3 regions of the Microbacterium sp. SA156 genome follow, and region 1 is predicted to be linked to each of the others. Evidence: riboswitches for the same ligand, from Rfam matches in the RefSeq annotation. Region 1 holds a riboswitch; each other region holds the start of a gene.
What was found. Region 1 has a riboswitch for thiamine pyrophosphate ahead of thiC (phosphomethylpyrimidine synthase ThiC). Riboswitches for the same ligand answer to the same signal wherever they lie in the genome.
Positions count from the first base shown of each region.

Region 2: linked by a shared signal. The riboswitch ahead of ACOWU6_RS13660 (ECF transporter S component) and the one ahead of thiC (phosphomethylpyrimidine synthase ThiC) in region 1 are both predicted to bind thiamine pyrophosphate.
Region 3: linked by a shared signal. The riboswitch ahead of thiM (hydroxyethylthiazole kinase) and the one ahead of thiC (phosphomethylpyrimidine synthase ThiC) in region 1 are both predicted to bind thiamine pyrophosphate.

Region 1 covers NZ_JBAKGU010000003.1:183,044-190,588, forward strand. Annotated here, with positions in the region: gene ACOWU6_RS04425 (DUF2520 domain-containing protein) at 167-952, shown strand; gene panC (pantoate--beta-alanine ligase) at 949-1,800, shown strand; gene panD (aspartate 1-decarboxylase) at 1,800-2,189, shown strand; gene panB (3-methyl-2-oxobutanoate hydroxymethyltransferase) at 2,186-3,055, shown strand; TPP riboswitch at 3,095-3,202, shown strand; gene thiC (phosphomethylpyrimidine synthase ThiC) at 3,201-4,931, shown strand; gene ACOWU6_RS04450 (FAD-dependent oxidoreductase) at 4,918-6,093, shown strand; gene thiS (sulfur carrier protein ThiS) at 6,090-6,329, shown strand; gene ACOWU6_RS04460 (thiazole synthase) at 6,331-7,095, shown strand; gene ACOWU6_RS04465 (ThiF family adenylyltransferase) at 7,092-7,545, shown strand, end outside.
Region 2 covers NZ_JBAKGU010000015.1:8,035-15,579, reverse strand. Annotated here, with positions in the region: gene ACOWU6_RS13685 (SDR family oxidoreductase) at 1-177, opposite strand, end outside; gene ACOWU6_RS13680 (Nramp family divalent metal transporter) at 395-1,654, shown strand; gene ACOWU6_RS13675 (aldo/keto reductase) at 1,667-2,665, opposite strand; gene ACOWU6_RS13670 (energy-coupling factor transporter transmembrane component T family protein) at 2,731-3,516, opposite strand; gene ACOWU6_RS13665 (ABC transporter ATP-binding protein) at 3,513-4,997, opposite strand; gene ACOWU6_RS13660 (ECF transporter S component) at 4,999-5,619, opposite strand; TPP riboswitch at 5,611-5,721, opposite strand; gene ACOWU6_RS13655 (D-alanyl-D-alanine carboxypeptidase family protein) at 5,787-7,178, shown strand; gene ACOWU6_RS13650 (bifunctional proline dehydrogenase/L-glutamate gamma-semialdehyde dehydrogenase) at 7,443-7,545, opposite strand, start outside.
Region 3 covers NZ_JBAKGU010000001.1:394,240-401,784, reverse strand. Annotated here, with positions in the region: gene thiD (bifunctional hydroxymethylpyrimidine kinase/phosphomethylpyrimidine kinase) at 1-695, opposite strand, end outside; gene thiE (thiamine phosphate synthase) at 692-1,363, opposite strand; gene thiM (hydroxyethylthiazole kinase) at 1,360-2,193, opposite strand; TPP riboswitch at 2,185-2,280, opposite strand; gene ACOWU6_RS01720 (NUDIX hydrolase) at 2,336-3,037, shown strand; gene nadA (quinolinate synthase NadA) at 3,121-4,452, shown strand; gene nadB (L-aspartate oxidase) at 4,449-5,966, shown strand; gene nadC (carboxylating nicotinate-nucleotide diphosphorylase) at 5,960-6,811, shown strand; gene ACOWU6_RS01700 (cysteine desulfurase family protein) at 6,815-7,545, shown strand, end outside.

The sequences.
Region 1 (7,545 bases):
CACAGGCCGGGGACCGGAGCGAGGATCCGAGTGGCCGACAGTCGTCGGTGAAATCACCATGCACAGACCTAAAGCGAACCAGGGAGCAGATCGGTAAGACACTGACCGGTACCACTGTGCACATTGCCGCCCGATTTTGCTCGATCGGCCCATGAGGCGGATACTCATGTCGCGCGCGTCCCCGCGCACCGAGACCATGAGCATCCTCCGCACCCCGCACAGCGCCCTCGAGAGCGTCACGGTGGTCGGCCCCGGCCGACTCGGCCGGAGCATCGCCCGTGCCCTCCGGGCGGCCGGCGTCGTCGTGCACGGCCCGGTCGGGCGCGGCGAGGAGATCCCCGACGCGCCGGTCGTGCTGCTGTGCGTTCCGGACGGGGAGATCGCTGCCGCAGCGCGCGCCGCGACGGCGGCGGGGCGGATGATCGGCCACACCTCCGGCGCGGTGCCGATCCACGATGTCGACTTCGGCCTCCACCCCCTGCAGACGTTCACCGGCGATGACGACCCGGCCGTGTTCCGCGGTGTCGCGTGCGCGATCGCGGGGCGGTCGGACGAGGCGCTCGAGACCGCGACGGGCATCGCGCTCCTGCTCGGCGCACGCGCGTTCCCCCTCGATGAGGCCCACCGGGCGGCCTACCACGCAGCCGCGTCGGTCGCGGCGAACTTCCTCGTGACCATCGCCGATGCCGCGGAGCGGATCGCCGAGACCGCGGGCATCCCGGCCAAGGAGGCGCGCCTGCTCCTCGCGCCGCTCGTGCGGCGCACTGTCGAGAACTGGGCGTCGGGAGGACCGGCGACAGCCCTGACGGGCCCGATCGCCCGCGGGGACGAGGAGACGGTCGAGCGCCAGCGCGCGGCGATCTCGGCCGGCCGGCCCGAGCTCGTCCCGCTCTTCGACGAGCTGTGCGAGGCGACCCGCGCGCTCGCACGCAGGAAGGAGCACGCGACATGAGGATCGTGCGCACCGTGTCCGACATGCGCGCCGCCGTGCGCACCGCGCGAGCCGAGGGCGCCTCGATCGGCCTCGTCCCCACGATGGGGGCCTTCCACGAAGGACACCTCTCGCTCATGCGCCGTGCGCGGGAGGCGTCCGACGTCGTGGTCGTGTCGCTCTTCGTCAACCCGACGCAGTTCGGGGCGAACGAGGACCTCGGCTCCTATCCGCGCGACGAGGCCCGGGATGCCGCGCTCGCCGAGGAGGCGGGAGCCGACATCCTCTTCGCGCCGCCCGTCTCCGAGATGTATCCCGACGGCTTCGCCACGACCATCCATGTCTCCGGCATCACCGACGTGCTGTGCGGCGCGCACCGCGGCCCGCACCACTTCGACGGCGTCGCCACCGTCGTCGCCAAGCTGCTCTCGATCGTCACCCCTGACGTCGCCTTCTTCGGACAGAAGGATGCGCAGCAGGTGCTCGTCGTGCGCCGGCTCGTCCGCGACCTCGACCTGCCCGTGCGGATCGAGGCGTGCCCGATCGTCCGCGAGCCGGACGGCCTCGCGATGAGCTCGCGCAACGTCTACCTCGATGCCGCAGCGCGGGCGCAGGCGACCGCTCTGAACCGGGCGCTGACCGCGGCGGAGGATCTCGCGGCGCGGGGCGAGCGGGATGGCGCGGTGCTGCTCGCGGCCGCGCGATCCGTCCTCGGGGAGGCCGGCATCGAGCCCGAGTACCTCGAGCTGCGCGACGCCGAGCACCTCCGTCCTCTCGTCCGCGTCGATCGGGACGCGCTGCTCGCGGTCGCGGCCAGGGTCGGCGCCGCACGCCTCATCGACAACCGCATCCTCAAGGGAGAATCCTGATGCGCCGCATCATGCTCAAGTCGAAGATCCATCGCGCCACCATCACGGGAAGCGACCTCAACTACGTCGGCTCGATCACGATCGACCCCGATCTCCTCGAGGCGGCGGACATCCTCGAGCACGAGCAGGTGCACGTGCTCGACGTCGACAACGGGGCGCGCTTCGAGACGTACACGATCGCGGGGGAGCGGGGCTCGGGGGTCATGCAGGTCAACGGCGCTGCCGCCCGGCTCGTGCACGCGGGCGACACGATCATCGTCGTCTCCTACGCCGAGTACGACGAGAAGGACCTCGAGACGTACGAGCCCGTCGTCGTGCACGTCGACCGGGGCAACGGCATCATCCAGGTCGATGACGCGGTCGACCGTCTCCTGACGGCGCGCGCATGAGCACGCGGCCGGCGGCCCGCCCGCGCGTCGCGCTGGCCGACCTCGCCGCGCGCAAGGCCGCGGGCGAGCGCATCGCCATGGTGACCGCCTACGACCATCCCAGCGCGCAGGTGGCCGAGGCGGCAGGCGTCGACGTCGTGCTCGTGGGCGACTCGGCCGCGATGACGGTGCTCGGATACGACAGCACCGTGCCCGTCACCGTCGACGAGATGATCATGCTCACGGCCGCGGTCCGCAGGGGTCTGCAGAGCCCTCTGCTCGTCGCGGACCTGCCCTTCGGCTCGTACGAGGCCTCCGACGAGACCGCCGTCGCGACCGCGCAGCGCTTCGTGAAGGAGACGGGGTGCGATGCGGTCAAGATCGAGCGCGGCGGCACGTCGGTCGATCGCGCGCGCGCCATCGTCCGCGCGGGCATCCCCGTCATGGGGCATGTCGGCCTCACGCCGCAGACGGCGACCGCCCTCGGCGGATACCGCGCGCAGGGGCGAACCGCCGACGACGCGCTCGCGGTGTGCGAGAGCGCACTCGCGCTGCAGGAGGCCGGGTGCTTCGCGATCGTCTTCGAGGCGATCCCGAGCGACGTCACCGACGCCCTGATGCCTCGGATGAGCGTCCCCGTGATCGGCATCGGCGCGGGCCCCGCCACCGACGGCCAGGTGCTCGTATTCCATGACCTTCTCGGCATATACGGGGGTCGTGCGGCGCGCTTCGTCAAGCGGTACGCGGAGCTGCGGGGCGACATGATCGCCGGTGTCCAGTGCTATGTCGCGGAAGTGCGCGCGGGACAGTACCCCGCGACCGAGCACGGCTACTCCATGCCCGAAGAGGAATCTGCCCGGCTGAGGGAGCTGCTCGACGCGCTCTGACCCGCCGACTTGCGCGACCGCGGCTCCCTGCTACTCTGATCCGGTCCACACGGGAGTCCCAGCAGGGGCTGAGAACGAGCTGACGCTGCTCGCGACCGTCGAACCTGTTCGGGTCATGCCGGCGTAGGAAGTAGGAGCAGCTCTTTTGCGCACCCTGGAAGCGACGCATTCGCTCGCATATCTGCACGACGACGAGCACGGGATCCGGGTGCCGGTCACCCGCATCGCGCTCACGGACTCGCCGAACGGCGAGCGGAACGAGCCGTTCACGGCCTATCGGACGTCGGGTCCGGGCAGCGACCCGGTGCGGGGGCTGCCGCCGCTGAGAGCCGACTGGATCGCCGCACGCGGCGACGTCGAGGAGTACGACGGGCGCCCGCGCGACCTTCACGACGACGGCCGAGCGGCCGCGCGGCGCGGCGCCGCCTCCGCGGAGTGGCGGGGAGAGTCCGCCCGCCCGCGCCGCGCACGTCCCGGCCGGCGCGTGACGCAGATGCACTACGCGCGGCAGGGCGTCATCACGCCCGAGATGCGCTTCGTCGCGCTGCGCGAGGGGTGCGACGTCGAGCTCGTCCGCTCGGAGCTCGCGGCGGGGCGCGCGATCATCCCGAGCAACATCAACCATCCCGAGAGCGAGCCCATGATCATCGGGCGGGCGTTCCTCGTCAAGATCAACGCGAACATCGGGAACTCGGCCGTCACGAGCTCGATCGCCGAGGAGGTCGAGAAGCTCCAGTGGGCGACGACGTGGGGCGCCGACACGGTCATGGACCTCTCCACGGGCGACGACATCCACACGACGCGCGAGTGGATCATCCGCAACGCGCCCGTGCCGATCGGGACGGTCCCGATCTACCAGGCGCTCGAGAAGGTCGACGGGCAGGCGCATCGCCTCACCTGGGAGATCTTCCGCGACACCGTGATCGAGCAGTGCGAGCAGGGCGTCGACTACATGACGATCCACGCGGGCGTGCTGCTGCGCTACGTGCCGCTCACGGCAGAGCGGGTGACGGGCATCGTCTCGCGCGGCGGCTCGATCATGGCGGGCTGGTGCCTCGCCCACCATCGCGAGAACTTCCTCTACACGCACTTCGACGAGCTGTGCGAGATCTTCGCGCAGTACGACGTCGCGTTCTCGCTCGGCGACGGCCTGCGCCCCGGCTCGACGGCCGACGCCAACGACGCTGCGCAGTTCGCCGAGCTCGACACGCTCGCGGAGCTCACGCACCGGGCGTGGGAGCACGACGTGCAGGTCATGGTGGAGGGGCCGGGGCACGTGCCGCTGCACCTGGTCCGGGAGAACGTCGAGCGCCAGCAGGAGCTCTGCTCGGGGGCGCCCTTCTACACGCTCGGCCCCCTCGTCACCGACGTCGCCCCGGGGTACGACCACATCACCTCGGCGATCGGCGCGACCGAGATCGCACGGTGGGGCACCGCGATGCTCTGCTACGTCACGCCCAAGGAGCACCTGGGGCTGCCCAACCGCGACGACGTGAAGACGGGCGTCATCACGTACAAGATCGCGGCGCACGCGGCCGACCTCGCGAAGGGTCATCCGGGGGCGCGGGAGCGGGATGACGCGCTGTCGAAGGCGCGCTTCGAGTTCCGCTGGCGCGATCAGTTCGCCCTCTCGCTCGACCCCGACACGGCAGAGGCCTTCCACGACGAGACGCTCCCGGCCGAGCCGGCCAAGACGGCGCACTTCTGCTCGATGTGCGGCCCGAAGTTCTGCTCGATGCGGATCTCCCAGGACATCCGCGACCGCTTCGGCGGAGCCGAGGAGCAGGAGGCGATCGCGGCCATGCGCCGGAAGTCCGAGGAGTTCGTCGCCGCCGGCGCGTCCGTCTACCTCGACGAGCCCCGTGTCCGGAGCTGACAGCAGGGTCGACGTCGCCGTCGTCGGCGCAGGGATCGTCGGCACGGCGATCGCCGTCGCGTGTGCGCGCGCGGGGCGCTCGGTGCGACTCATCGACCCCCGCCCGGGAGACGGCGCGACGTATGCCGCGGCCGGAATGCTGAGCCCCGCGGGCGAGCTCCAGCACACCGAGCGCGCTGCCGTCGCGCTCCACCGCGCCGCGGCGGCCGCATACCCCGACTTCGTCGCATCGCTGCCCGGCGGCGCCGCGGCGTGCGGGTACGAGGCCGCCCCGACGCTTCTCGTCGGAGTCGACGACGCCGACCGCCGTCGGATCGTCGAGCTCGTGGACGCGGCGCCCGCCGTGCAGGCGGAGCGACGGAGCGTCCGAGAAGCGCGGGCCGCCGAGCCCCTGCTCGCGCCGGGACTCTCGTGCGCGTACGCGGCGGACGGCGACCATCGCGTCGATCCGCGTGCCCTCGTCCGCGCGCTTCGGGGCGCGCTCGCGCCATCCGCTCTCCGTCCGCTCGCGGCGAGGCGCCTGCTGCGCGGGCGGGGCGGTGCCGTGCACGGTGTCGAGCTCTCCGACGGGACGGCGATCGCCGCGGCCGAGGTGGTCATCGCGAACGCGCTCGGCGCGGCGGACCTGGGCGCGACGCCGCCCGGCGTGCTGCGCCCGGTGCACGGAGACATCCTCCGCCTCCACGCGGCGGGCCTCCCGCGCCTCGCGCACACGGTCCGCTCCCTCGTCCGCGGCCGTGCCGTCTACCTCGTGCCGCGTGTCGACGGCGGACTCGTCGTGGGCGCGACCGAGCGCGAGGACGCCGACGACGCGGTCTCCGCGGGGGGCGTGTCGGCGCTGCTGCGCGATGCGGCCGAGGTGATGCCGCTCGTCGACGAGTACCGCTTCGTCGAGGCGACCGCCCGCGCCCGTCCGGCGACCCCCGATCATCTGCCCCTCGTCGGGCGGACCGCCCCGGGCCTCGTCGTCGCGACGGGAACGCATCGCAACGGCGTGCTGCTCGCCCCGCTCATCGCAGACCTCTGCCGCCGCATCGTCGACGACGTCGCCCCGCCGCGCGGCGTCGAGGCCGACCTGCTCGACCCTGGGCGGTTCGCCCCCACCCGCCTCCAACCCGGGCGCGACGCCGCGCCCCGTGACCGTGAAGGAGTCCTCGCATGATCGAGATCGATGTCAACGGAAGTGCTCTGCGGCTGCCCGAGGGGGCGGCCGTGTCGACGGTCGTCTCGGCGCTCACGGGCCGCGCGGTGACGCCCGAGGGCACGGCCGAGGACGGCGCGCCCCTCGGCGTCGCGGTCGCGGTCGACGCGGTCCTCGTGCCGCGCGCCCGCTGGGGGTCGCATCGGCTCGGCCCGGGCGCGCGGGTCGAGGTGCTCACCGCGGCGCAGGGCGGCTGACGTGGAGCCGCTCGTCATCGACGGCGTCGCCCTGTCGTCGCGGCTCATCGTCGGCACGGGCGGTGCGCCGAGCCTCGAGGTGCTCGACGAGGCTCTGCGGGCGTCGGGCACCGAGCTCACGACGGTCGCCGTGCGGCGATACGGAAGCGGAGCTGGCGGCCTCTACGCCCTGCTGCGCGAGCGCGGCATCCGCCTCCTCCCCAACACCGCGGGCTGCCGCACGGCGCACGACGCGGTGCTCACGGCCGAGCTCGCGCGCGAGGCGTTCGGCACGAGCTGGATCAAGCTCGAGGTCGTCGCCGACGACACGACGCTCCTGCCCGACCCGGTCGAGCTGCTCGACGCCGCGGAGCGGCTCGTCGCGGAGGGCTTCACGGTCTTCGCGTACACGAACGACGACCCCGTCACGGCGCTGCGGCTCGAGCAGCTCGGGGTCGCGGCTGTCATGCCCCTCGGCGCGCCGATCGGAACGGGCCTCGGCATCCTCAACCCCCACAACATCGAGCTCATCGTGTCGCGCGCATCGGTTCCCGTCGTGCTCGACGCGGGCCTCGGCACGGCGTCGGAGGCGGCGCTCGCGATGGAGCTCGGCTGCGACGCGGTGCTCCTGGCGACCGCGGTGACCCGCGCGCACGACCCCGTGCGGATGGCCGCCGCGTTCCGCCATGCGGTCGAGGCGGGCCACCTCGCCGCGCACGCGGGGCGCATCCCCCGACGGCGGCACGCCCGCGCATCGTCGGAGACCGAGGGGATGGCGGTCCTGTGACGGCGCTCGTGGCACCCGGTCCGGCGCTCTCCGACGAGGAGCGGGAGCGGTACGGCCGGCAGCTCATCCTGCCCGGCATGGGCGATGCCGCGCAGCGCCGCCTCCGTGCGGCGCGCGTGCTCGTCGTGGGCGCGGGCGGCCTCGGCTCGCCCGTGCTGCTGGCGCTCGCCGCGGCGGGGGTGGGCGTGCTCGGCGTGGTCGACGACGACGCCGTCGAGCTCGGCAACCTGCAGCGCCAGGTGATCCACCGGGTCGCGGACATCGGACGACCGAAGACGGCATCCGCACGCGACGCCATCGCGGCGCGGAACCCCGGGATCGAGGTGCGCGCCCACGCCCTGCGTCTGGATGCGCGGAGCGCGGCCGGCGTTCTCGCGGACTACGACCTCGTCGTCGACGGCTCGGACAACTTCGCCACGCGGTACCTCGTCGACGACACGGCGGCGGCGC
Region 2 (7,545 bases), on a different contig from region 1:
GGCGTCCGCCGCGGTGTGCACCGTGCCCTCGAGCCGCGGGTGCGGGCTGTCGGTCTTCGCCAGCAGCGCGACGTTGGCCCCGTCGCGCGCGGCGCGCAGCGCGATCGCGAGTCCGATGCCGCGGCTCCCGCCCGACATGAGGATCGTCCGCCCTGCGAGGGAACCGTCCTGGATCATCCGCTCTCCTTCGAACGTGCCTGTGGCGCGCGGGCGCGCGCGGGTCCATCCTGCCCCCGCGCGGCACCGACGGACGAAGGCGTTATCGGATGCGCACAACGCGGCCGCCGCGCTCCCGCCCGCGCACCACCCCGGAGCGGATGCGCCGATCCGCCGCGATCTGCCGTTAGCGTCGGAGTGCGCGGGCCGTGCCGCGCCGCGAGACGAGGAGGTTCGCATGTCGACGTCGCCTGAGCAGACCCCGAAGTGGAAGGTGATCGGCCCCGGCCTGGTCGTCGCGGCGACCGGCGTGGGCTCGGCCGACATGGTCGCGACCCTCGTCGCGGGCTCGAACTACGGCTACATGCTCCTGTGGGCCGTGGTCCTCGGCGTGATCCTCAAGATCGTGCTCGTCGAGGGCGCGGGTCGGTACACCGTCGCCACCGGCCGGACGATCTTCGAGGGGTGGCGCTCGCTCGGGCGCTGGCCCGTGTGGTACTTCGCCCCGTACATCGTCATCTGGGGCTTCGTGTACGCGGCGTCGGCCATGAGCTCGACCGCGCTCCCGCTCGTCGCGCTGTTCGGCGGCGAGACCTGGATGTGGGCGGTCGCGATGGGGCTCGCCGGCTTCGTCCTCATCTGGTTCGGCAAGTACCGCTTCTTCGAGCGCATCACGGCCGCGCTCGTCGGCCTCATGTTCGTGACGATCGTGATCCTCGCGATCATCGCGGCGCCCAACGTCTTCCAGGTGCTCACCGGCCTCGTCCCTCTCCTGCCGGATGCCCCGAACGGCATCTTCTACACGCTCGCGCTCGCCGGCGGGGTCGGCGGCACGATCACGCTCGCGGCGTACGGCTACTGGCTGCGCGAGAAGGGGTGGGACCAGCCCCGCTTCCTCCGCGTCATGCGCATCGACAACACGGTCGCGTATGTCGTGACCGGCATCTTCGTGATCTCGATGCTCATCGTCGGGGTCGAGGTCGTGCAGGCGGCGGGCGTGGCGCTGGCATCCGGCGACCAGGGCCTTCTCGAGCTCGACGCCGTCCTGCGCGAGCGCTACGGCGAGTTCATCGGCGTGTGGTTCCTCGTCGGCTTCTGGGCCGCGGGCTTCTCGTCGCTGCTCGGCGTCTGGAACGGCGTCTCGCTCATGTTCGCCGACTTCATGGGCAACATCACCGGCAAGGGCTCCGATCACGCCGACTCCCGCGGACACGGCAAGTGGTTCCGCGTCTACGTGCTGTGGCTGACGTTCCCGCCCATGCTCATGCTGTTCCTCGACCAGCCGATCTTCCTCGTGCTGCTCTACGGATTCCTCGGCGCGCTCTTCATGCCCTTCCTCGCGATCACGCTCCTGCCCATCCTCAACACCGATCGCGTGCCGACGGAGTTCCGCAACCGCTGGCACCACAACGTCGCGCTCGGCATCACGGCCGTGCTCTTCATCGTGCTCGGGGTGTACCAGGCCTGGAACGCGATCGCGACGGTCATCGCGGGCTGAGCCCGCGCCGCCTCACCAGCGCGGGTGGATGGCCTCGCGCAGGTGGGCGTCGTAGATCCGGCGCACGCCGGCCTCGAACGCCTCGCCGAGCGGGGAGACGGAGCCCGCGGCTGCGTTGCTCCGCGCCTGGGCGATCGAGCGGGCGCCGGGGATGACGCTGCTCACGCCGGGCTGCTGCCAGAGCCACGCGATCGCCGCCTGCGCGGGCGACACGCCCTCGGGTGCCTGCTCGGCGACGAGCGCGCTGAACTCGCGCGCGGCCTGGACGCCGGTCGCGTAGTCGACGCCGGAGAAGGTCTCGCCCACGTCGAAGGCCTCGCCCGAGCGGTTATATGTGCGGTGGTCGTTCGCCGCGAACGAGGTCGTCTCGTCGTACCGCCCTGACAGGAGACCCGACGCGAGCGGCACCCGGGCGATGATCCCGACCCCGGCCTCCTGCGCCGCGGGGAGCACCTCGTCGAGCGGCTTGAGGCGGAAGGCGTTCACGATGATCTGCACGGTCGCGACGTTCGGCCGCGCGATCGCCGCGAGCGCCTCCGCGACGGTCTCGACGCTCACGCCGTAGTGGGCGATCGCCCCCTCGTCCACGAGCACGTCGAGCGCGTCGAAGACCGCGTCGTCGGCGTACACCGACGACGGCGGGCAGTGCAGCTGGACGAGATCGAGAGTGTCGACGCCGAGGTTGGCGCGCGACCGGTCGGTCCACGCCCGGAAGTTCTCGAGCGTGTAGTTCTCGGGCACCTGATCGACGCGACGGCCCATCTTCGTCGCGACCGCGATGTCGTCGCGCAGACCGCGCTCGTCGAGGAAGCGGCCGATGATCTGCTCGCTGCGGCCGTCGCCGTAGACGTCGGCGGTGTCGAAGAACGTCACGCCGCCCTCCGTCGCCGCCGCGAGCACGCCGAGCGCGTCGGCCTCCGACACGTCGCCCCAGTCGGCGCCGAGCTGCCACGTGCCGAGTCCGACGACAGAGACGTCGCGTCCGGTTCGTCCGAGTGTCCTGTGCTCCATGTCCGCCTCCGCGTCGTGGGTTGTCGAGCCGCGTCCGATTATGCCCGCCCGCGAGGACACCGGGCTCAGCTCGGGCCGAGGATGAAGTTCCACGCGCCCGTCGCGACCGCGACGGCGACCGCGGTGAGCGAGATGCCGAGGCCGATCGCGAGGAGCATCCACTCGCGCGCGCCCCAGGGCGAGCGGCGCGCCCACGTCCGGGCGCGGTCGCTCCCGAAGCCGCGCGCCTCCATCGAGGTCGCGAGGGTCGCCCCGCGACGCAGGGCGAGGACGACGAGGGCGAAGGCCATCCCGAGGACGCGGCGCACGCGGCCGGTATCGGCGACGCCGCGCGCACGACGGGCGAGCTCGAGCTCGCGCCAGTCGTCGAAGAGGAGCCCGACCAGGCGCATGCCGCCGAGCGCGCCGAGCACGAACCGCGCCGGGAGCCGCACGCGCTGCGCGAGACCATCCGCGAGATCGGTCGGATCGACGGTCGCGAAGAGGACGACGCCGGGCAGCGCGAGCGCGAGGATGCGCAGGCACGTCGCGGCGGCGAGGGCGAGCGATCCGTCGCTCACGCGCACGAGCAGCCACTCGAAGTGGACGGTGCCGCTGGGCTCGCCGTACAGCGCGATCGTCACGGCGGCGAGCGGCGCCGCGATCCAGACGGGCGCGGTGCGGCGCCAGAACGTGCGCGCGTCGACGCCGGCGGCGAGGAGCAGCGGGATCTCGAGGAGGAGCGCGACCGCCGCCGAGACGACGTCGATCGTGAGGATGAGCGGGAACGCGATGAGGAGCGCGGCGCCGAGCTTCGCGACCGGGTTCACGTGCGCGAGCGGGCCCCGAGGGATGGGCGGCGCTGGGATCATCCGAGCACCCCCGCTCCGTCGAGGCGGTGGACGCGCGCGTCGAGGGCCGCGAGGACGTCGGCGTCGTGCGTCACGGCGACGACCGCCGACGGAGCGGCGTCTGCTCCGTCGCGCAGCCGCGCGATGATGTCGACGAGCTCGGCCCACGTCGTCGCGTCCTGGCCGAACGTCGGCTCGTCGAGGACGCAGACGCGCGGCCGGGTCGCGAGCATGGCCGCGACCGTGAGGCGGCGCTTCTCGCCGCCCGAGAGGGTATGGGGGTTGGCGTCCGCGAGGTGGGCGAGGCGCAGCGCGGCGAGGAGCTCCTCCCCGCGCGCCGAGATCTCCGCGTCGGGCACTCGGAGCGCGCGCATGCCCACCTCGAGCTCGGCGCGCACCGTGTTCGCGAGGAGCTGGTGATCGGGCGACTGCAGCACGGTGCCGATCCGGGTGAGGAGCTCGCGCGAGCGCCATCGGATGGGCGCGGGGCCTGCGCCTGCCGCGAGTTCGGGTGCCGCCGCCACTCGGCCGTCGACCGGCGGCAGGAGCCCTGCGAGCGTGCGCGCGAGGGTCGACTTCCCCGCGCCGTTGCGGCCGGTGATGCCGAGCACCTCGCCGGGGCGCACCTCCAGGTCCACGGGGCCGGCGACGGCCGTGTCGCGCAGGCGCCCCACCTGCAGCGCTTCCGCAGCGAGGAGAGGAGCGCCCGGCGCGTGGCGCGGCGGGCCGGGGCGACGCGGCGGGATGCCCGGCACCCACACGCCGCCCGACGCGAGCTCGGCGCCACGTCGGGCGAGGACGACCTCGGGCGTCCCGTCCGCGACGACGCCCTGCTGCCCGCCGCCGAGGACGATCACGCGATCGACGACGGGAAGCCACACGTCGACCCGGTGCTCGACGACGACGAGCGTGGCGCCCGTGTGCGCGACGACGCGCGACACCGCGTCGCGCACCTCGACGACACCCTCGGGATCGAGGTTCGCGGTCGGCTCGTCGAGCAGCAGGAGCCCGGGGCGCATGGCGAGCGCACCGGCGAGGGCGAGGCGCTGCTTCTGCCCGCCCGACAGGGCGGACGTCGAGCGGTCGAGCGGCACGTCGAGGCCGACGATCGCGAGCGCCTCCCGCACGCGCGACCAGATCTCGTCGTGCGGGACGCCGAGGTTCTCGCACCCGAACGCGACGTCGTCCCCGACGCGCGCGAGCACGGCCTGTGCGTCGGGATCCTGCTGCACGAGCCCGGTCCGTCCGCGTGCGGCCTCCGGCGGCGCGCCGTCGACGAGAAGACGGCCCGCCTGCTCTCCCTCGTCCTCCCCGCCGAGCACGCCGGCGAGCGCCTGCAGCACAGTCGACTTGCCCGATCCGCTCGCTCCGAGGAGCAGCACGCGCTCCCCCGGCCGGATCGACAGCGTGACGTCCTGGGCCGCCCATGCCAGGCGCGTGCCGTACCGCCATCCCCACCCCTCGGCGAGGATGCCGCAGGGGCGGGTCTCCGCGGCCGTCACGTCAGACGCGTCGCGCGACGTCGCGCCCCGCGGCGAAGCGGCTGAGCGCTCCGGTCGCCGCGAGTGCGCGCACGATCGCCCAGCCGCCGAGGCCGGCGATGACGGCGCCCGACAGCGTCGTCGACGCGATGTAGATGGCCGTGAAGGCCGCGTCGGCCCCCGCGTACCAGTTGACGATGTCGTTGATGCCGCAGGCGAGGCCCGCCGCAGCGCCCGCGAGCGTCGCGACGACGGGGCCGAAGGCGCGGTACAGGAAGATCGCGAGGACGATCTCGGCGCCGAGGCCCTGCACGAGGCCCGAGACGATCGTGAGCGGACCCCACTGGTTGCCGACGAGCGCCGAGATCACGGCGGCGAGCAGCTCGGTGTAGAGCGCGGCGCCCGGCTTGCGGACGACGAGTCCGCCGATCACGCCCGCGATGAGCCACGGGCCGGCGACGAGGCCGCCGAGCCCGGGCAGGAGCGGGCTGAGCAGCGTGCTCGGCAGCTCGTAGGCGATGTTCCAGACGAGGAACACGACCGCGCACGCGACGCCGATCACGCTCGCGACGACGATGTCGACGACCCGCCACGTGAAGCGGCGGCCGGTCGCGGTCTGTCCTGCGGAAACGGACGTGGACATTCGTTCTCCTTCCTTCGCCGGCATGACCCGGATCAGGTTCGACGGTCGACGCGCGGCTCGCGTCCTCTCAGTCCGGCTCGGCGGACTCCCGTGTGATGTGGGCTGATTCTACTCGCATCCCACGAGCCGCTTCCCGTCTTCGCAGGAGCAGCGGGTACCGTATGCGGGTGGCAATCGACGACATCCCTGCGGCGGAGACCGCGCCGTCGCAGGACGCCGCTGCGGCGCTCACGGCGCTCGGCTGGGTCGACCCCGACGCCGTCGCCGCCTCGCGCACGGCCGGCGCGCTTCCCACGAGCCGCCTCGTGCCCGTCGAACCGTCGCTCCTTCCGCCGCGCACCCGCCGCCGGTTCTGGCTCGGGCCGACCGTCACTCTCGGCGTGCTCGCTCTCGGCTACGTCGCGTCCTGCGCGGTGTGGCCGCTCACGAACGTCGCCCCCACCATCTCGGATCTCACCGTCGAGACGCCGATCGGCGAGGAGTTCCCCGTCACCTGGCCGGAGGACGGCATCGCCGCCCTCGCTGCGGAGGGCGGCCCCGGCGGCCCGATCGCCTCGAGCGACGAGGCGCTGCCGATGGCGAGCATCACGAAGATCATCACCGCGCTCATGATCATCGAGCGCGAGGGCCTCGAGCTGGGTCAGGATGGGCCGTCCTACGCCTTCACGCAGGCCGACAGCGACGAGTACTGGGCCTATCTCACGGCCGATGAGTCGTCGCTCGATGTCCCCGTGGGCGGCACGCTCACGCTGCACGAGATGCTCCAGGGCGTCATGCTCGGGTCGGCGAACAACTACGTCGACCGGCTCGTCCTCGAGTTGTGGGGCACGCAGGAGGCCTGGCTCGCCGACGCGCAGGCCTGGCTCGCGCAGCACGAGCTCACGGGCATCACGGTCGCCGACCCGAGCGGCATCGACCCGGCGAACACCGCCGACGCGCGCTCGCTCATCCGTCTCGCCGAGATCGCGCTCGAGGATCCGGTCCTCGCGAGCATCATGGCCGAGGACTCCGTCGTGCTCCCGGGAGCGGGGCTCGTCGAGAACTCGAACCCGCTCATCGGGGACGAGGGCGTGGTCGGCCTGAAGACCGGCTCGCTGTGGTCGACGGGCACGCAGTACTGGAACCTCCTGTCCGCGAAGGAGGTCACGATCGGCCAGACGAGCGTGACCCTCTACGCCGCGGTCGTCGGCCAGCCCGACGACGACAGCCGCGCGATCGTGAGCCGCGAGCTCCTCGCGCAGCTCGAGGAGGGCATGCAGCTCACGACCGCGGTCGCCGCCGAGGTGCCCGTCGCGCACGTCAGGACCGAGTGGGGCGCGCAGAGCACGATCGTGACCGCCGACGAGGCCCAGGTGATCTCGTGGCAGGGCGTCGCGCCATCCACCGATCCGTCGTACGAGGTCGAGCTCGGAGCCGAAGCCGGCGACGAGGTCGGCACGCTGGCCGTGCAGGGCGGTATGGACGACACGAGCGTCGCGCTCACCCTCACCGACGACGTGCCCCCGCCCTCCTTCTGGTGGAGGCTCACGCACCCGCTGTCGCTGCTCGGCCTCGACTGACCCGACCGACCGAAGCCGACCAAGCATGTCTCGCTCGGCGCGGGAAGCCGACCGAGCATGTCTCGCTCGACACGGGAGGCCGGCCGAGCATGTCTCACTCAGCGCGGGATTCGGCCTCCCTATCCCGCCGGGAGTGAGACATGCAGATCGGGCGGCATCCAGAGCGGGCGACCTGCGGGGCGGGCGACATGCAGATCGGGCGAGGCGCGGACGGACGGGGTGACAGAGGCGGACCGCCCCGGGAGGGAGCGGCCCGCCCTCTGATCAGGCGTCGGCGAGACCGGGAACGACGTACCGCCGCTCGTTGCCGAACCGGTGCGCGGTGATCGACACCGCCTGCTCGTGCAGGAACGGCAGCATCTCCACG
Region 3 (7,545 bases), on a different contig from region 1:
GTCCAGCCGCCCTCGCGCGCGCGGAGCGTGGCGAGCGCCGCGGACAGGGAGCACCCCGTGCCGTGCGTGGCGGTCGTCTCGATCCGCGCGTCCGAGAACTCGGCGATGAGGCCATCCGGCCCCACCAGCGCGTCCGGGCACGCCGGGCCGTCGAGGTGCCCGCCCTTCGCGAGCACGAGCACGCCGTGGCGACGCGCGAGCGCGGCCGCCTGCGCGAGCGCGTCCGTCCACGATCCAATTGCGGCGACATCGGTGAGCACGGCCAGCTCCGGGAGGTTCGGCGTCACGACGTCGGCGAGCGACAGGAGATCGTGCAGCGCGCGCTCGGCCTCGGCGTCGATGAGGCGATCCCCGCTCGTGGCGATCATGACGGGATCCAGGACCACCGGCGGGCGCGTGTCGAGGCCGCGCAGCCAGTCCGCCACCGCAGCGACGATCTCCGCCGTGCCGAGCATGCCGATCTTGACGGCGTCGATGCGGATGTCGGCCACGAGCGCGTCGAGCTGCTCGCGCAGGAACGACGCGGGCGGCGCGTGCACGCCCGACACGCCGTGCGTGCTCTGGGCGGTGAGCGCTGTGATCGCGGCCATGCCGTAACCGCCGCACGCGGCGATCGACTTGAGGTCGGCCTGGATGCCCGCCCCTCCCGACGGGTCGGAGCCGGCGATCGCGAGGATGTTCGGCACGGCGGTCATGCGACGACCTCGGCGTCCGCCCACTCGAACCGCAGCGCGGCCGCCGCCGCGGCGGGGAACTCCGCCGAGCAGATGGCGCGGACGACCGCGATCCCGGCGGCGCCCGCGCGCCGCGCGTCGCGTGCGTCGCCCGGGCCGACGCCGCCGATCGCGACGCACGGGAACTCGTGCGCGAGCTCGGCGAAGGCCGCGAATCCGGTCCATCCGATCGGGGTCGGATGGTCCTTCTTCGTCGGGGTGGCGCGCACCGCGCCCACGCCCAGGTAGTCGACCGTGCCGGTGGGGAGGCGCCGCAGCGCCTCGAGCTGGCGCGGCAGGCTCGCGCTCAGGCCGATGATCGCGTCGTCGCCCACGAGGCCGCGCACGCGATCGGCCGGCAGGTCGGTCTGCCCGATGTGGACGCCGTCGACGGACGCTCCCGCGGCCTTCGCGGCCAGGTACACGTCGACGCGGTCGTTCACGAGCAGCGTCGCACGGCCGCGCGTGTGCGCGGCAGCGGACTCGACGAGGGCGAGGAGATCTGCGGCGGACAGGTCCTTGCCGCGGATCTGCACGGTCGATGCCCCTCCGTCGACCGCCTGGGCGACGACGTCGACGAGCGAGCGGCCGGTGATCGTCGCGGCGTCCGCGACGAGGTAGAGGGAGAGGTCGAGAGGTCGCGCGGTCATGCCGGCACCTCCTTCGCGAAGCGCTCGGGCGCGGACACGTCGACCGCATCGACCCCCGCGAGCGCGTCGAGGAACGCCACCGCGAACGAGCCGGGGCCCGTCGCGACGGCCGCCGCGCGCTCGGAGGCGGCCGCGTAGACGGCATGCGCCGCGATCGTGCCCGCGAACGCGGCATCCGGGCCATCCGCCGCCGCGACGCAGGCGGCCACGACCGCTCCGAGCGAGCAGCCGCCTCCCGTCATGCGGGTGAGGAGCGCGCTCCCGCCCGCGATGCGCTCCGTGCGCGCGCCGTCGGTGACCGCGTCGACCGCGCCCGACACCGCGACGACCGCGCCCGTGCGCTCGGCGAGCGCGCGGGCGGCGTCGAGCGCCGCATCGACCTCGTCGGCCGCATCGACCCCGCGCCCGCCCGAGCCGGCGCCCGCGAGCGCGAGCACCTCCGAGGCGTTGCCGRGGATCACGGTCGGCCGGTGCGCGAGCAGGTCGCGCGCGACGCCGGTGCGCAGGCCGAGGGCGCCCACGCCCACGGGGTCGAGGACCCACGGCGTGCCGGACGCGCGTGCCGCGGCGACCGCGGCGGTCATCGCCGCGCGCTGCTCGGCGGTCGGCGTCCCGAGGTTGACCAGGAGCGCCGACGCGAACGCCGCGCACTCCCCGGCCTCCTCGGGGATGTCGGCCATCACGGGCGCCGCGCCCACCGCGAGCAGCGCGTTGGCCGTGACGTTCACGACCACGGCGTTGGTGATGCACTGAACGAGCGGCGCGGTCTCGCGCAGTCTCGACAGCACGGCCCCGGGGCCATCGGATACCGACAGGTGCGCGTCACTCATCAGCGACATCCCTCCGCTCGTCCTAACGAGATCAGGTGCATACGGGTGTGATCTCAGTCCCGGATGGGGACACCCCGTGTCACTGCGAGCGAGCATAGCGGGTCCGCGATGGCCCGCGCGCCGGGTCGCCTACGCTCGAAGGGTGACCTCCCCTTCCGCGACCGAGAGCGCCGGCATCCGCGTCGCCGTCTCGACCGTGATCTTCTCGCTGCGCTCGCGACCCGGGGCCGACGCGCTCATGATCCCGCTCGTGCGCCGCACGCGGGAGCCGTTCGAGGGCGCGTGGGCGCTCCCGGGCGGATGGCTCGACGAGCGGGAGGGGCTCGACGACGCCGCCGCCCGCACGCTCGCCGAGACGACCGCGCTCAGCCCGAGCTACCTCGAGCAGCTCTACGCCTTCGGCGACGTCGACCGCTCCCCCACGCGCGTCGTGTCGGTCGTCTACTGGGCGCTCCTCCGCTCCGACCTCGTGGATGCGCAGCGCGCCGCGGAGGACGCGCCGGAGAACGTCGAGTGGTTCGACGTGGACGACCTGCCGGCGCTCGCCTTCGATCACAACCGGATCGTCGACTACGCCGTGTGGCGGCTGCGCAACAAGGTCGGCTACAGCCGGATCGCGCACGGCCTCCTGCCCGACGAGTTCACGCTGACCGAGCTGCGGGAGGTCTACGAGGCCGTGCTCGGGCGGCGCCTCGACCCGTCGAACTTCCGCCGCCTCCTCGAGGGCTCCGAGGCGCTCCTCCCGACCGAGTCGTTCCGCACCGGCAAGCATCGCCCGGCGCGCCTGTACCGCTACAACTCTGAGGTCGAGCTCGCCGATCGCGGACCGCTCGGACCGGCCTGAGGAGCCCCGCTCGCCTTTGTGGTCAACCTGACTTAAAGTGGTGTCGACGACTTAGAGTCGAATCGACACGAACAGGGGTCCCCATGGCCGCGACCAGCATCACCCTCACCGCCCGCGACGCGAGCGTCGACCACGAGATCCAGGCGATCGTCTCGGGCGGCGCCGCGGGCTCGACGTGCTCGACCGACCTCGCCGCGGGGCCCTGGAGCTTCGACGCCGTCGCCGGGTACGGCCCCGGCGCCTCGATGGGCGACGTGATCCCGACCGACGCCCCACGGCAGGGCGAGCTCCCCCGCGCCTACCGCGAGGCCCCGGAAGCCGAGCTGCACGATCGCATCCGGGCGGCGAAGGCGGCGCTCGGCGACCGCGTCGTGGTCCTCGGCCACTTCTACCAGCGCGACGAGGTTGTGCAGCACGCCGACTACGTGGGCGACTCGTTCCAGCTCGCGGGCGCGGCGAAGGCGCACCCCGAGGCCGAGGCGATCGTCTTCTGCGGCGTGCACTTCATGGCCGAGACCGCCGACATGCTCTCCCGCCCGGAGCAGTCCGTCATCCTGCCGAACCTCGCCGCGGGCTGCTCGATGGCCGACATGGCCGACATCGACCAGGTCGAGGAGTGCTGGGAGCAGCTCGCGGACGTGTACGGCCCGCTCGACGTGCCGGACGCGGACGGCCGCGTGCCGGTCGTCCCGGTGACCTACATGAACTCCTCCGCGGCGATCAAGGGCTTCGTGGGCCGCAACGGCGGCATCGTGTGCACGTCGTCCAACGCGCGCACCGTGCTCGAGTGGGCGTTCGCCCGCGGGCGCCGCGTGCTCTTCTTCCCCGACCAGCACCTCGGGCGCAACACGGCCAAGGCGATGGGCGTGCCGCTCGAGCGCATGCCGCTGTGGAACCCTCGCGCGCCGTACGGCGGGTCGTCCGAGGAGACGCTGCGCGACGCCGAGGTCATCCTCTGGCACGGCTTCTGCTCCGTGCACCGCCGCTTCACGGTCGACCAGATCGAGACCGCGCGCGCCGAGCATCCGGGCGTGCGCGTCATCGTGCATCCGGAGTGCCCCATGCCCGTCGTCGACGCCGCCGACGAGGCAGGATCGACCGACTACATCCGCAAGGCGATTGAGGCGGCGACCGAGCCGACCACGTTCGCGATCGGCACCGAGATCAACCTCGTGCGCCGGCTCGCCGCCGAGCACCCGCAGCACACGATCTTCTGCCTCGACCCCGTCGTGTGCCCCTGCTCGACGATGTACCGCATCCACCCCGGCTACCTCGCGTGGGTGCTCGAGGAGCTCGTCGCGCGGCGCGTGGTCAACCGGATCGGCGTCGACGACGCGGTGGCGGACCCGGCGCGCGTCGCGCTCGAGCGGATGCTCGCGGCCAAGCCCCTGTCGACGGGAGGCGCGCGCGCATGACCGGGGTCATCGTCGTCGGAAGCGGCGTCGCCGGCCTCGCGACGGCGCTGCACCTCGCGCGCGGCGGCGCGGATGTGCAGCTGGTCACGAAGGCGGGGATGGCCGACGGCAGCACGCGGCACGCGCAGGGCGGCATCGCGGCCGCGCTCTTCCCCGATGACAGCGTCGAGAGCCACGCGGCCGACACGCTCGCCGCGGGCGCCGGCCTGTGCGACCCCGCCGCGGTCGACGTGCTCGTGACGGAGGGGCCGGCACGCGTGCGCGAGCTCATGGACCTCGGCGTCGCGTTCGACCGCGACGCCTCGGGCGCCCTGGCGCGAGGACTCGAGGCCGCGCACGCGCATCCGCGCATCCTCCACGCGGGCGGAGACGCGACGGGCCTCGCGATCGAGATCGCGCTCATCGCGGCCGCGCTCGAGGCGGGCGTCCGCCTTCGCGAGCGGACGCTCCTCGCCGACCTCCTCGTGGAGGGCGGACGCGTCGCGGGAGTCGAGCTGCTCGCCGACGGGCGCCGGGAGGCGCTCCGGGCGGATGCCGTCGTGCTCGCGACCGGCGGAGCGGGGCGGCTGTGGGCGCGCACCACCAACCCCGACGTCGTGACCGGCGACGGCATCGCGGCCGCCCTGCGGGCGGGGGCCGCGGTCGTCGATCTCGAGTTCGCGCAGTTCCACCCCACCGTGCTCGCCGAGGGCACGCCGTTCCTCGTCTCCGAGGCGGTGCGCGGTGAGGGCGCCGACCTCATCGATCTCGACGGGCGGCGCTTCGTGCTCGACGACCACCCCGACGGCGAGCTCGCGCCGCGCGATGTCGTCGCGCGATCGATCGCCCGGCGGATGGCGGAGCAGGGCGGGCGCCCCGTGCTCCTGGACGCGACGCGCATCGGCCGTCGGCGACTCGAGGCGCGCTTCCCGACGATCGCGAGGGCGCTCGCAGGGCGCGGGCTCGACTGGGCCGCGCACCCGATCCCCGTCGCGCCGGCCGCCCACTACCTCATGGGCGGGATCGCGACCGACCTCGACGGGCGCACGAGCCTGGCCGGCCTCCTCGCCGTCGGCGAGTGCGCGCGCACGGGCGTGCACGGCGCCAACCGCCTCGCTTCCAACTCCCTTCTCGAGGGCGCGGTCTTCGCCGCGCGCGCGGCCGCGGCCATCCTCGCGGGCGACGTCGATGCGGCGCCCGCGCTCCCCTCCGCGCCCGGCCCGGAGTCGCCGTCGGAGCTCGCCGCCGTCCCGCCCTTCTCGCGCGCCGCCCTGCAGCGGCTCATGTGGGATCACGTGGGGCTCCTCCGCGACGGCGCGGGCCTCGCGCACGCCGTGGCCGTGCTCGCCGCGTGGCAGGACGCCCTCCCCCGTCCGCAGACGCTCTCCGCGCATGAGGACGCGGGGCTCGTGCGCGTGGGCCTCGCCGCGGCGAGCGCCGCCCTCGCCCGGCCGGGCTCGGTGGGGTCGCATTTCCGCACCGACGACGCGTCCGCTCACGCGCGCGAACTCCTCTCAGCGGGTGCCGCATGCTGACGGCGTCGACGATCGAGCGCGCCGTGCGCGCCGCCCTCGAGGAGGACGCGCCGTGGGGAGACCTCACGAGCGAGGCGTTCCTTCCCGCATCCGCTCACGCGCAGGCATCGCTCGTCGCGCGCGAGGACGGCGTGTTCAGCGGCGGCGAGGTCTTCCGGGCAGCGTTCGCCCTCACGGATCGCGCGACCGAGGTCGACCTCCGCGTGGCGGACGGCGCGCCCTTCGCCGCGGGCGACGTGCTCGCGACCGTCGCCGGGCCGGCCCGCGCGGTGCTCACCGCAGAGCGCGTCGGGCTGAACTTCACCCAGCGGATGTCGGGCGTCGCGACGCTCACGGCGCGGTTCGTCGCCGAGGTGGCGGGCACCCGCGCGCGGATCGTCGACACCCGGAAGACGACGCCGGGGCTCCGCGCGTTCGAGCGGCATGCCGTCCGCTGCGGCGGCGGGCACAACCACCGGCACTCGCTGTCAGACGCGGTCATGGCGAAGGACAACCATCTCGCCGTGCTCCAGGCCGGCGGCGCCGACCTGACGACCGCCCTCCGCGCGGGCATCGCGCGTCTGCCGCACACGGCGCATGTCGAGGTCGAGGTCGATCGCATCGACCAGATCGAGCCCGTGCTCGCGGCCGGAGTCGACACGATCATGCTCGACAACTTCTCTCTCGACGACCTCCGTCGCGGCGTCGGGATCGTCGGCGGGCGAGCGATCGTCGAGGCGTCGGGCGGCGTCGACCTCGGGACGGTGCGGGGCATCGCCGAGACGGGCGTCGACGTCATCTCGGTCGGCGCGCTGACGCACTCCGCCCGCGCGCTCGATCTCGGTCTCGACATGCGCGTGAGCTGAGCCGTGCTCTACCTCGACAACGCCGCGACGACGCCCGTGCGGCCCGAGGTGCTCGCGGCCATGGAGCCCCACCTGACGCGCGCATTCGGCAACCCGTCGAGCCACCACACGGTCGGCGAGCGAGCCGCGCGCGCTCTCGAGGACGCCCGCGCCAGGGTCGCGGCCGTGCTCGGGATGCGCCGAGGCGACATCGTCTTCACCTCGGGCGGAACCGAGGCGAACAACCTCGCGGTGAAGGGGATCGCCCTGGGCGCTGCGCCGCGTGCACGGCACGTCGTGACGACGCCGATCGAGCACGAGTCGATCCTCGCCTCGGCCGATTACCTCCGCCGCCTCCACGGGTTCGAGGTGACCCTCCTCCCCGTCGACGCGGACGGCCTCGTCCGGCCGGACGACGTCGCCGCAGCCCTCCGCGACGACACCGCGCTCGTGTCGATCGGGCTCGCCAACAACGAGATCGGCACCGTGCAGGACGCGCGGGGCATCGCCGACGCGCTCGCGGGGCGCCGCGTCCCCCTGCACCTCGACGCCGTGCAGGCGGCGGGATGGCTGCCGCTGGCCGACACGGGCGCCGACGCGATCGCGCTCGCCGGCCACAAGATCGGGGCACCGCCCGGCACCGGCGTCCTCGCCGTGCGCGGACGCATCCCGATCGAGCCGCTCCTCCACGGCGGCGGCCAGCAGCGCGGACGCCGCAGCGGCACCGAGGCGGTCGCGGATGCCGTCGGATTCGC